Regions from separate parts of the Anaerostipes sp. PC18 genome, predicted to be linked through region 1. Evidence: riboswitches for the same ligand, from Rfam matches in the RefSeq annotation. Region 1 holds a riboswitch; the other holds the start of a gene.
The links. A riboswitch is a leader RNA that binds a small molecule or an ion and turns the genes downstream of it on or off. The one in region 1 is predicted to bind FMN.
Positions count from the first base shown of each region.

Region 2: linked by a shared signal. The riboswitch ahead of P8F77_RS04860 (ECF transporter S component) and the one ahead of ribD (bifunctional diaminohydroxyphosphoribosylaminopyrimidine deaminase/5-amino-6-(5-phosphoribosylamino)uracil reductase RibD) in region 1 are both predicted to bind FMN.

Region 1 is NZ_CP121164.1:765,883-771,618, forward strand. It holds gene dgoD (galactonate dehydratase) at 1-333, shown strand, start outside; gene P8F77_RS04185 (bifunctional 4-hydroxy-2-oxoglutarate aldolase/2-dehydro-3-deoxy-phosphogluconate aldolase) at 349-978, shown strand; partial or broken gene P8F77_RS04190 (IS256 family transposase) at 1,082-2,319, shown strand; partial or broken gene P8F77_RS04195 (YbjQ family protein) at 2,542-2,852, opposite strand; FMN riboswitch at 3,038-3,153, shown strand; gene ribD (bifunctional diaminohydroxyphosphoribosylaminopyrimidine deaminase/5-amino-6-(5-phosphoribosylamino)uracil reductase RibD) at 3,453-4,517, shown strand; gene ribE (riboflavin synthase) at 4,522-5,166, shown strand; gene P8F77_RS04210 (bifunctional 3,4-dihydroxy-2-butanone-4-phosphate synthase/GTP cyclohydrolase II) at 5,178-5,736, shown strand, end outside.
Region 2 is NZ_CP121164.1:872,966-878,701, forward strand. It holds gene P8F77_RS04845 (NUDIX hydrolase) at 1-491, shown strand, start outside; gene P8F77_RS04850 (hypothetical protein) at 595-1,158, shown strand; gene P8F77_RS04855 (3-deoxy-7-phosphoheptulonate synthase) at 1,129-2,157, opposite strand; FMN riboswitch at 2,368-2,518, shown strand; gene P8F77_RS04860 (ECF transporter S component) at 2,644-3,252, shown strand; gene P8F77_RS04865 (thioesterase family protein) at 3,327-3,716, opposite strand; gene P8F77_RS04870 (histidine phosphatase family protein) at 3,965-4,570, shown strand; gene P8F77_RS04875 (DUF1700 domain-containing protein) at 4,607-5,038, shown strand; gene P8F77_RS04880 (amidohydrolase) at 5,048-5,736, shown strand, end outside.

The DNA.
Region 1 (5,736 bases):
TCTATGGCAGAGGCATATGATATGGCAGCAGCACCACATGCACCATACGGACCTATTGCTCTTGCAGCAACATTACAGGTGGATGTCTGCTCTCCTAATGTATTTATTCAGGAGCAGAGCCTTGGAATTCATTATAATAAAGGATTCGATCTGCTTGATTTTATTAAGAACAAAGAGGTTTTTCAGTATAAAGATGGTTATGTGGATATACCTAAAAAACCAGGACTTGGTCTGGAGATTGATGAGGATATGGTGAAAGAGGTTTCAGCAGAAGGACTTCACTGGACAAATCCAAAATGGAGAAATTATGATGGAACCATGGCTGAATGGTAAGAGGGAGAAAATGAAATGTGTAAATTGTTAGATCATAAAATTGTGGCAATCGCAAGAGGGATAGATGAAGACCATATCATCCCAACGATTCAGGCACTGATTGATGGTGGAATTAATGCTGTAGAACTGCCTTTGAGTCATAAATCCAAAGAAGCGTATGATAAAACTTTGAAAATAATAAAGAAAGTACATGATACATTTGGAGATAAAATTTACTTAGGAGCAGGAACAGTACTAAGTCCTGAAGAAGTCGAAAAAGCAGCAGAAATGGGTGCGGAATATATGATTTCTCCGAATATGGATGTTGAAGTTATTAAAAAGACAAAGGAATTAGGCAAGGGATCAATGCCAGGAGCATTTACGGCAACAGAAGTTTTAACAGCATATAATGCAGGAGCAGATGTTGTAAAGATTTTCCCAGCAGGGAATTTTGGTGAAAGTTATATTAAAGCACTTCAGGGACCATGTGATTTTATTCCATATGCTGCAGTAGGAGGAGTAAATGCAGACAATATGAAATCTCTGTTGGATGCCGGATATAACATGGTAGCAGTAGGAGGTAATCTGGTAAATAAAGAATTAGTTATGAAAGAAGACTATAAACAGATTACAGAACTTGCAAAAAAATATATACAAAATGTTTAATTAATTTAAATGGAGAAAGTCGAGTGTGTGAAACTTTTTCTGTAAAATAGAACTTAGAAGGTTCTTCTATGATAAAATAAAAATCATAGGAGGGCCTTTTATTATGGCAAGAGAAAAGAAACCAGTGCACAAAGTACAAATGACAGAAGGGAAACGCAACATCATCCATCAGCTCCTGGAGGAATACCATATCCAAACAGCGGAAGATATTCAAGATGCCCTGAAAGATCTCCTTGGCGGAACCATCAAGGAAATGATGGAAGCGGAACTGGATGATCATCTGGGATATGCAAAATCAGAACGCTCCGACAATGAGAATTACCGGAATGGATACAAACCAAAACAGGTAAATAGCAGTTATGGTTCTATGCAGATCCCTGTGCCACAAGATCGGAAATCTACTTTCGAACCACAAGTGGTGAAAAAACGGCAGAAAGATATTTCTGATATTGACCAAAAGATCATTTCCATGTATGCAAAAGGATGACGACCCGGCAGATATCAGAAACCATGGAGGAGATCTATGTTGAAACCTCGGAAGGATTTATCTCTGATGTCACAGACAAGATCCTGCCCCAGATTGAAGATTGGCAAAACCGGCCACTGGATGAGGTCTATCCAATCCTATATATTGACGCCATCCACTATTCTGTCCGTGACAATGGAATGATCCGTAAACTTGCCGCCTATGTCATTCTTGGGATCAATGCGGAAGGGAAGAAAGAGGTACTTACGATTCATGTTGGAGAGAATGAAAGCTCAAAATACTGGCTGTCTGTTTTGAATGAGCTGAAAAACCGGGGCGTAAAGGACATCCTTATCATCTGTGCGGATGGTCTTACAGGCATAAAGGAGGCCATTGCTGCTGCATTCCCCAAAACAGAATATCAGAGATGCATTGTCCACCAGGTGAGAAATACCTTAAAATATGTTCCAGATAAAGACAGGAAGGCGTTTGCAGCAGATTTAAAGACGATCTACCAGGCATCGGATGAAAAGAAGGCCCTTGCAGCCCTTGAACGTGTGACAGAGAAATGGACACCCAAATATCCGAATTCGATGAAACGCTGGAAGGACAACTGGGATGCTGTTTCTCCCATCTTCAAGTTTTCAGCAACCGTCAGGAAGGTGATATACACAACCAATGCCATAGAATCACTGAATTCCACCTATCGGAAGCTGAACCGCCAGAGAAGCGTATTCCCAAGTGATACGGCGCTGTTGAAAGCGCTGTATTTAGCGACATTTGAGGCTACAAAGAAATGGACGGTAACGATGCGCAACTGGGCACAGGTATATGGGGAGTTAAGCATCATGTACGAGGGACGACTTCCAGAGTAATTCAAAGACGGCCTAAAACGGGCGGATTTACCGCCTGCTGTTGACATGTTTTTTTTGTAACTGTTATATATAAAGTAAGGGCGAAAAGCCTGTTTTTCAAGACTTTCGCCCTTCATTATCATAGAAGAATCTTATTTACAGACTTTTTTCATAGTCTCAGAAAGTCTATAGAATTATTCAAAAGTCGAATACTCTATAGACTTTTTGTAGTTTATTTGAATCTTACAGGAATTTTACAGCAGTTCCATAAACAATAATTTCAGCAGCTCCCTGCATAACAGCAGAAGGGGAATATCTTACATTGATTACAGCGTCAGCCCCAAGTTCTTCGGCTTCTTCAACCATACGCTCCGTTGCCAGATCTCTGGCTTCGTTCATCATTTTTGTATAAGATTTCAACTCCCCACCAACAAGAGACTTAAATCCCTGTCCGTTATCTTTTCCAAAGTTTTTGGAATGGATCGTACTACCTTTCACCAATCCAATCGTTTCTAATTTTTTTCCGTAATAAAATCAGTGTTCACAATGATCATAATGGCATCCATTTAGAATATTCTTCAAAGATTTTATTTACCGAATCCACTTGAAAAATTCAGTGTTTTACAGTAATATACAAATTGACAGAAGAAAGAAAAAATTATGAAATAGCCTGAATATCATTCTTTTAAGTCTTGACAAGGATTTATGATAGGTTATAATGGAATGTATAAAAATTGAATAGGATCTTCAGGGCAGGGTGAAATTCCTACCGGTGGTACAGCCCACGAGCCGCAAGGCATGATTCGGTGAAACTCCGAAGCCAGACAGGTATAGTCTGGATGAAAGAAGATAGTGATAAAAGAACTCTGGGATTTACGCACAGCGTAGGTCAGATGCATTTGGTGTATTTGGCGTGCTGTTATAAATCTCAGTTTTTTGTTTTCATATTAGCTGTTTGTTTAGACAGTTTATCTATGAGTGAACTTTAGCTTAAGAAAGCCCTGAAGTCCTGTATTGTAGGATTTTGGGGCTTTTTTATTTCTTGCGAAATACCTTATCACGCTTATACGCGAGAGTTTTTCCTATGAAATACAAAGCGTTCCGCGATGCTGCACACATGAGAAAGGAGGTTTGTCCAGTTGCAGGAACTTTATATGAGAAGGGCCATTGAACTGGCCGGGAAAGGAACAGGATATACCAATCCAAACCCGTTGGTGGGGGCTGTCATCGTAAAGGATGGGCGGATAATCGGAGAGGGATTCCATGAGACATACGGAGGTCTGCACGCAGAAAGGAATGCGTTAAAGAACTGTACGGAAGACCCAAAAGGTGCGGAACTTTATGTGACCCTGGAGCCATGCTGCCATTTTGGAAAGACACCGCCTTGTACAGAGGCCGTCATAAAAAGTGGAATCAGGAAAGTCTATGTTGGAAATATTGATCCGAATCCAAAAGTTTCCGGTAAGGGTATTGATATTTTAAGAGAGCATGGCATTGAGGCAGAAACAGGAGTACTTGATGCGGAATGCAGAGAGATCAATGAAATCTTTTTCCACTACATTGCCCACGATACGCCTTATGTAGCATTGAAATATGCAATGACACTGGATGGGAAAATTGCAGTGAAGACAGGAGAGTCCAAATGGATTACCGGAAGGGAGGCAAGGGAACATGTACAGTTTCTCAGACACCGGTATGCAGCGATTCTCGTGGGAATCGATACGGTCTTAAGTGATGATCCGATGCTCAATGCCCGGATCATAGGCGGGAACAACCCGACACGTGTGATCTGCGACAGCAGACTCAGGCTCCCTTTAAGTTCGAAAATTGTTCAGAGTGCCAAAGTAATTCCGACCATCATTGCGGCATGTGAAAGAAACGAAAAGGCGCAGAGGCTTGAGGCTTTGGGATGCCGGGTGCTGATATGTCCGGAGAAGGATGGAAAGACGGATCTGCTGGAACTTCTGAGGACACTGAGGAAAGAAAAGATCGATAGTATCCTTGTGGAGGGGGGAGCTGATATTAACGATTCAGTTATTCAGACCAAATCGGTAAACAAAGTGTATGCTTTTGTGGCACCGAAGCTTTTCGGGGGAAGACAGGCAAGGTCACCAGTGGAAGGAAAAGGGATAGATAAAATCAGCGATGCGATACTTTTAAAGGGCCCGGAGATTACCAGGCTCGGCGAAGATCTGCTGTTAGAATATGAAGCGAGGTGAGAATGTGTTTACAGGAATCATTGAAGAAATAGGCACCGTTCTGTCAGTAAAAAAAGGAGGGCAGTCCTCAGCCGTCAGGATCGGGGCATCCAAAGTCCTGAAAGATATCCATACAGGAGACAGTATTGCAGTCAACGGTGTATGCCTTACCGCGGTCACATTTGACGGACAGGGGTTTCTGGCGGATGTGATGAACGAGACCTTTGAAAAGAGCAGTCTGAAAAGCTTGAAGCCTGGAGATCCGGTCAATTTAGAGCGGGCCATGAAAGCAGGAGGACGTTTTGGCGGACATATGGTTGCCGGCCATGTGGATGGAACCGGAACGGTCACATCAGTGGAACAGGATGCCAATGCAGTTTGGTTTACGGTGGCGGCACCGTCAGAGATCATGCGGTACTGTGTCAGCAAAGGTTCCATCGCCCTGGACGGCATCAGTCTGACCATTGCAAAGACCGGGGACCAATGGTTTCAGGTTTCGGTCATTCCCCACACCTTAAAGGAAACGGTACTGGGAGCAAAAAAAACTGGAGATCTGGTGAATCTGGAAAATGATATGATCGGAAAATATGTGGAGAAACTGATGAATTTGGGGCATGATGAAAAAACCAGTGCCATTACAGAGGAAATGTTAATGAAAGCAGGATTTTAGGAGGAAAGAACATGAAGTTCAGCACGATTAAAGAAGCATTGGAAGACTTAAGACAGGGGAAGATCATCATTGCAACAGATGATGAAGACAGGGAAAATGAGGGCGATTTTATCTGTGCCTCTGAGTTTGCGAATACTAACAATATTAATTTTATGGCAGTCCATGGAAAAGGTTTGATCTGTATGCCCATGAGTGCAGCTATGGGAGAGAAACTTGGACTGTCTCCAATGGTAACCAAGAATACAGATAACCATGAGACTGCATTTACAGAGAGTATTGATCATGTGGAAACCACCACGGGAATTTCAGCAGTGGAACGTTCTGTCACAGCGCTGAAATGTATGGAGAACGGCATCAGACCGGAGGATTTAAGGCGCCCCGGACACATGTTTCCGCTGATCGCAAAGCCGGGCGGTGTTATGGAGCGGAACGGTCACACAGAGGCAACAGTGGACCTTATGAAGCTTGCAGGTTTAAAAGAAAGCGGTCTGTGCTGTGAGATCATGAGGGAAGACGGCACTATGATGCGTACCACAGAACTCATGGGACTGGCAGAGAAGTTCGGCCTTA
Region 2 (5,736 bases), 110 kb from region 1:
ACCAGGGAAAAGTAGTGGGCTTTTATGAAGATATCATTACACTGCCCAATGGCAATACTGTCACCTGGGACCTGGTAAAGCATCCGGGAGCGGCAGCGATTATTCCGGTCACAGAGGAAGGAAATATCCTGCTGGTCCGTCAATATAGAAATGCTCTGGATGCAATGACTTATGAGATACCGGCTGGAGGAATTGAACAGGGGGAGAGCGGGTACGACTGTGTAAAAAGGGAGATCGAGGAAGAGACAGGATGCAGGGCAGAAAAGATTGAACCTCTGATCACGATTGTAACTGCCATTGGCTTCTGCGACGAAAAAATCCCGATCTTTGTCGGGACCGGACTTCATAAGACAGAGCAGAATCTGGACGAAGACGAGTTTATCGATGTATATGAATTTACGCCGGAGAAAGTGAAGGATATGATCCTAAAAGGAGAGATCGTGGATGCCAAGACGATTTCTGGAATCATGACATATTTAAATACGCTGTAAGGATGAGATACCCGGTGTCATAAAGAAAAAAGAGAGCACATATAATTTTATGTGGCTCTTTTTTTATATCTGCGGAGCAAATGATATCTGGGAGGGAATTTAGATGGAGCGGAAGAAATTTTTCATCGGCGTGTTCGTGCTGACCGGTCTTGTGCTGGGAAGCCTTTTTACAAATGCAGTGTATAAAGATTATCTGGAGTATGGGGGACAGATGGATTCCCTTGTGCTCAGCGGGAAAGGATTATACATATCAGGCAGCAGCCTTCTGCCCTATATTTTATTTAAGAGGGGAAAACAGTACGGAATTCTATTTCTGATCGGTTTTATTTTGAAGCCGGTTGTGCTTTTATACGGCGGACTTTTCAGCCTTTCTTTTTTTCTGGGCTCTATCCTGTCTCTCCAGGTGATGAATTTAGGAATTGCAGGCCTGCTGATTGTGATACTGAGCCTGTTTCCGCACTATATCTGTTACGGCGGGTCTATGTATCTTCTGTACCAGCGGAATGTAAGAGATGAAAAAAAAGAAGAAATAACCTTTGATACAGGTCATTCCTTCTTAAAAAAGTTTTCCATTCATCTGGAACTGATACTGCTGGTGCTGGGCTGCTTTTTAGAGAGCTATGTCAATCCGGGAATTTTAAACATGTTCAGCCATCTTATAAAGTAATTCCTCGGTCTTTTCCCATCCAAGGCAGGGGTCTGTGATGGATTGGCCGTACACGCCGTTTCCGATCGGCTGGCTGCCGTCTTCAATGTAGCTTTCGATCATGATGCCTTTAACGAGAGAATTGATCTCGGGGAGGAAGCTTCGGCTGTGGAGAACTTCCTGGACAATCCTTGGCTGCTGATCCCACTGCTTTCCGGAGTTAGAGTGGTTGGCATCCACGATGACAGCCGGGTTCGCAAGGCCGAATTTTTCATACATATAAGCAACTCTTGCCAGATCTTCATAGTGGTAATTCGGCACATTGTTGCCGTGCTTGTTGACAGAGCCGCGGAGGATCGCATGGGTCAGAGGATTTCCGTCTGTATTTACTTCATAGCCGTTGGCAATGAAATTGTGGGAACTCTGTCCGGCCACGATAGAATTCATCATTACGGTGAGATCGCCTCCGGTTGGGTTTTTCATCCCTGCGGGAATGTCGAACCCGCTGACAGTTAGACGATGCTGCTGATTTTCTACGGAACGGGCACCTACGGCTACGTAGGATAAAATATCTTCCATATAAGGCCAGTTTCCGGGATAAAGCATCTCATCAGCCGCAGGCATGTGGAATGCTTCCAGAGCGTCGATGTGGAGTTTTCTCACGGAACGGAGACCTGCTGCCATATCCGGAGCTTTCTCTGGATCCGGCTGGTGAACCATTCCCTTGTATCCGGCGCCGTTTGTTCTCGGTTTATTTGTATAGATCCTGGGGATCATCAGAAGTTTGTCGGAAACTTTTTTCTGAACGCCGGCCAGTCGTCCCAGATAGTCCATCACCGCTGTCTCATTGTCGGCAGAGCAGGGACCGATGATCACGATAAACTTTTCGGACTCCCCTGTAAAGACCTTTTTGATCTCTTCATCTCTCGCCATTTTTATCTGTTTTGCCTCTTTGCTCAAAGGAAATTCCTGCTGAAGTTCCTCAGAAGACGGCATTTTATTGATTCTATGCATACCCATAATCTTACCTCTCCTTTATATCTCAATCTGTATGTAGACGGCCCATTAAGCCGATTGTTATAAGTTTACCAAATGTCCACAGTGCTGTAAAGAAGGAAAGACAAAACGATGTGTACCCGAAAAAATTCTGAAGATGACTTTACAAACGGGAAAAATTTGTCTATAATAAACGTAGTATAAAATTGCATATCGAAGTAGAGAATAATAATTCTCCAACTTCAGGGCAGAGTGAGGCGTTTAAAAGCGTCAATTCTCGACTGGCGGTGATTCTTCTTTATTTAGAAGGCAAGTCCGCGAACCGAAAGGCCGATTGAGTGTGAATCTCAAACCAACAGTATAGTCTGGATGAAAGAAGTAACCATGGACGGTATTTTTGTATCGTTCAGCACAGCCCTGTCTTTGGTGACATGGGCATTTTTTATTTTGCGGGATTGGATCAGACAGCCCCCTCAGAATAAAAGAATTGTTAAATGGAGGAGAAAGAAAATGATGAATGAAACAGCAGCAGTGAGTAAAGTAAATGTAAGAAAGATCACAGTGACCGCCATGCTTGGAGCGCTGGCCACAATCCTGATGTTTTTTGAATTCAGCGTACCGTTTATCATGCCGGGATTCATTAAGATGGACTTTTCCGAACTTCCCGCTCTGATCGCCGCGTTTTCCATGGGGCCGGTATCCGGCATCGCAGTGTGCTTTATTAAAAATATCGTAAATCTTCTGCACACCACGTCCGGCGGAGTAGGCGAGATTTCCAACTTCATCCTGGGAGTCTGCTTTGTACTTCCGGCAGGTTTGATCTATAAGAGAAATAAATCACAGAAGGGAGCATTGATCGGTGCCCTGACAGGAGCCGTTATAATGGCAGTCGTGAGTGTGTTTTCCAACTACTTTATCGTCTATCCGGTCTATGAAAACTTCATGCCGATGGAAGCGATCATCGGAGCTTACCAGGCGATCAACCACAATGTCAGGAACTTATGGGATGCATTAATTTGGTTTAACATGCCATTTACCTTCGTAAAAGGAATGTTCAGCGTTGTAATCACATTTTTGGTATATAAGAGGATATCCCCGATCTTGAAAGGAAAACATTAAGATTTAAGACAACTATCACAGAATATAATAAAACGTCAATCCGAAATTAAGGATTGACGTTTTTTGATGAATGTTTAATTTAATTTTTGTTTTGCATTATCTAAAAATGAATCGGCGGCTACGATATAGCGCTCGTGTGTGCCGATACCGATTCGGCCTTTATTGTCCATAATTTCCACCTGAAACTCTAATTTCCTGCGGTTGATCTCTGTCAGATGACACTGGCAGGTCACTTTGCAGCCTACGGGAGTGGCAGATACATGGGAAATGTTTAAATTGGTGCCGACTGTGGTCATGCCCTCATCCAGCTTTCCCTCTAATAATTTTACGGCAGCCCTTTCTACCAGGAGTGTCATGGCAGGTGTGGCATACACAGGAAGACTTCCGCTCCCCCAGCGGGCGGCAGTCAGTTCGTCAGTAACTTCTTCTGACAGGGTGATCTTGTCTCCAATTTCAATCTTCATAAGTTGTCCTCTCTTGATTTATTCCATATCATTTTAGGATAGGTAACATTTCATACACTTAGTATAGCAAAATAAGATAAAAATGCCATAGTTTTTTAAGAATTTATTGTAATCTATATATGTCTGAAGATGATTCTCACAGCGTAAGGCTGTAAAAGTCCTGAAAAGGCTATGGTGCAAAGCCGGTAAATACGTTAAAATAGTTTTTGACGGATATAATATTAAAATTAAGGTGAGGAGGAATCTTATTGAAATTATACATGATGAGGCATGGAGAAACTTCATGGAATAAAATACGCAGGATTCAGGGACAGTCGGACATTGATCTGAATGAGGCCGGCAGAGAGGCGGCCAGGCTCACGAGTAAGGCTCTGAAAGATTTCAGATTCGACGCAGCCTATACGAGTCCGCTCAGCAGGGCCAGGGAAACGGGGGAGATCGTACTTGCAGGAAGAGATATTCCGCTGATCGAAGACGAACGCCTGAAAGAGGCCAATTTCGGACCGTATGAAGGGGCTGACCTGAATGAATTATACGAAAAAAAAGAACCTATTCTGGACTTTTTTGACCGTCCGCACAAGATGACACTGATCGAGGGCGCGGAAACCCCGGCTCAGGTCGTAGAGCGGTCGAAAATATTTCTGGAGGAATTTATTCTTCCGATGGAAAAGGAAGCAGAAAGTGTGATCTTATTTACGCACGGAGCGTTTATTCACGGAATGCTGACAAACATGTATAAAAGAGATGTGAGAGACTTTTGGAAGGGGCCGAAGCTGAAGAATTGTTCCATAAGTACGGCAGAATTAAAAGACGGCCGTTTCTGTGTTCTCAGTGAGGCAGAGGTCCTTTATTGAAATTCAGAAAGAGAAAGAAGCTAAAGGAGACATACGATGACGAAATATGAGTTTTTAAAGGAACTCCGGGAAGCGCTGGAGGGACAGGTGCCGATGAGTGAAATTGAGGATTCCATTTCCTATTACAGAGATTATTTCAGCCGCCAGGAGGCAGATGGAAGGAGTGAGCAGGAGATCTTGGAAGAACTAGGCAGCCCAAGACTTATCGCAAAATCCATCATCGAGACAAAGGGCGGGGAGCAGATCTATTATGAAGATACCTATGAAGAACAGGTGAATGAAGAGGAAGGTTCTCCGAAAGTTTTTGTGTTTGATTCTTTTCTGACGAAGATTGGGTGTCTGGCAGCGGTGATCATTGTCATCATACTGATTGGAAGCGTGTTCGCCGTAGCGCTCCGCTTTATCGGACCGATCATTATGATCCTTCTTCTTATCTACCTGATCAAAAATGTTTTTGGAAAGAGGTAAGGGCAGAAAATGGATATCATTCAGGAAGTAAACCAGGCCAGGGAGAGGATCGTAAAGTACAGGCAGGATCTTCACCGATGTCCGGAGACGGCCTTTGAAGAATATAAGACTACAGCCTATATCAAGCGGCAGCTGGATGCCATGGGGATATCCTATACACCGTTGCATCCCACAGGTATTGTGGCGGAGATCGGGAAGGGCAGGGGAGCGGCTGCCCTAAGGGCCGATATTGATGCATTAAAAGTAAAAGAGGAGACAGGGTGTTCTTTTGCGTCAGAACATCAGGGATATATGCATGCCTGCGGACATGACGGGCATGCAGCCATTCTTTTGGGCGCAGCCGGTATTCTGAAAAAGTATGAAAAGGAATTATCAAAAAAAGTATTTCTTGTTTTTCAGCCGGCGGAGGAGACTGCCCAGGGGGCAAAACTGGTCCTGGAGTCAGGGCTATTAGAAGGTGTAAAAGAAATTTTCGGCCTCCATATTTTTTCCGGGATCGAAGCCGGGAAGATTTCTCTGGAGGCAGGGCCGAGAATGGCTGCTACGGACTGGTTTTCTATAGACATCAGAGGGAAATCCGGTCATGCCGGAAAACCTCATCTTTGTACGGACGCATCGGTGATCGCTGCCGCCACGGTCATGAACCTTCAGACGATCGTGAGCAGAAATACCGATCCTCTGGACTCAGCTGTAGTTAC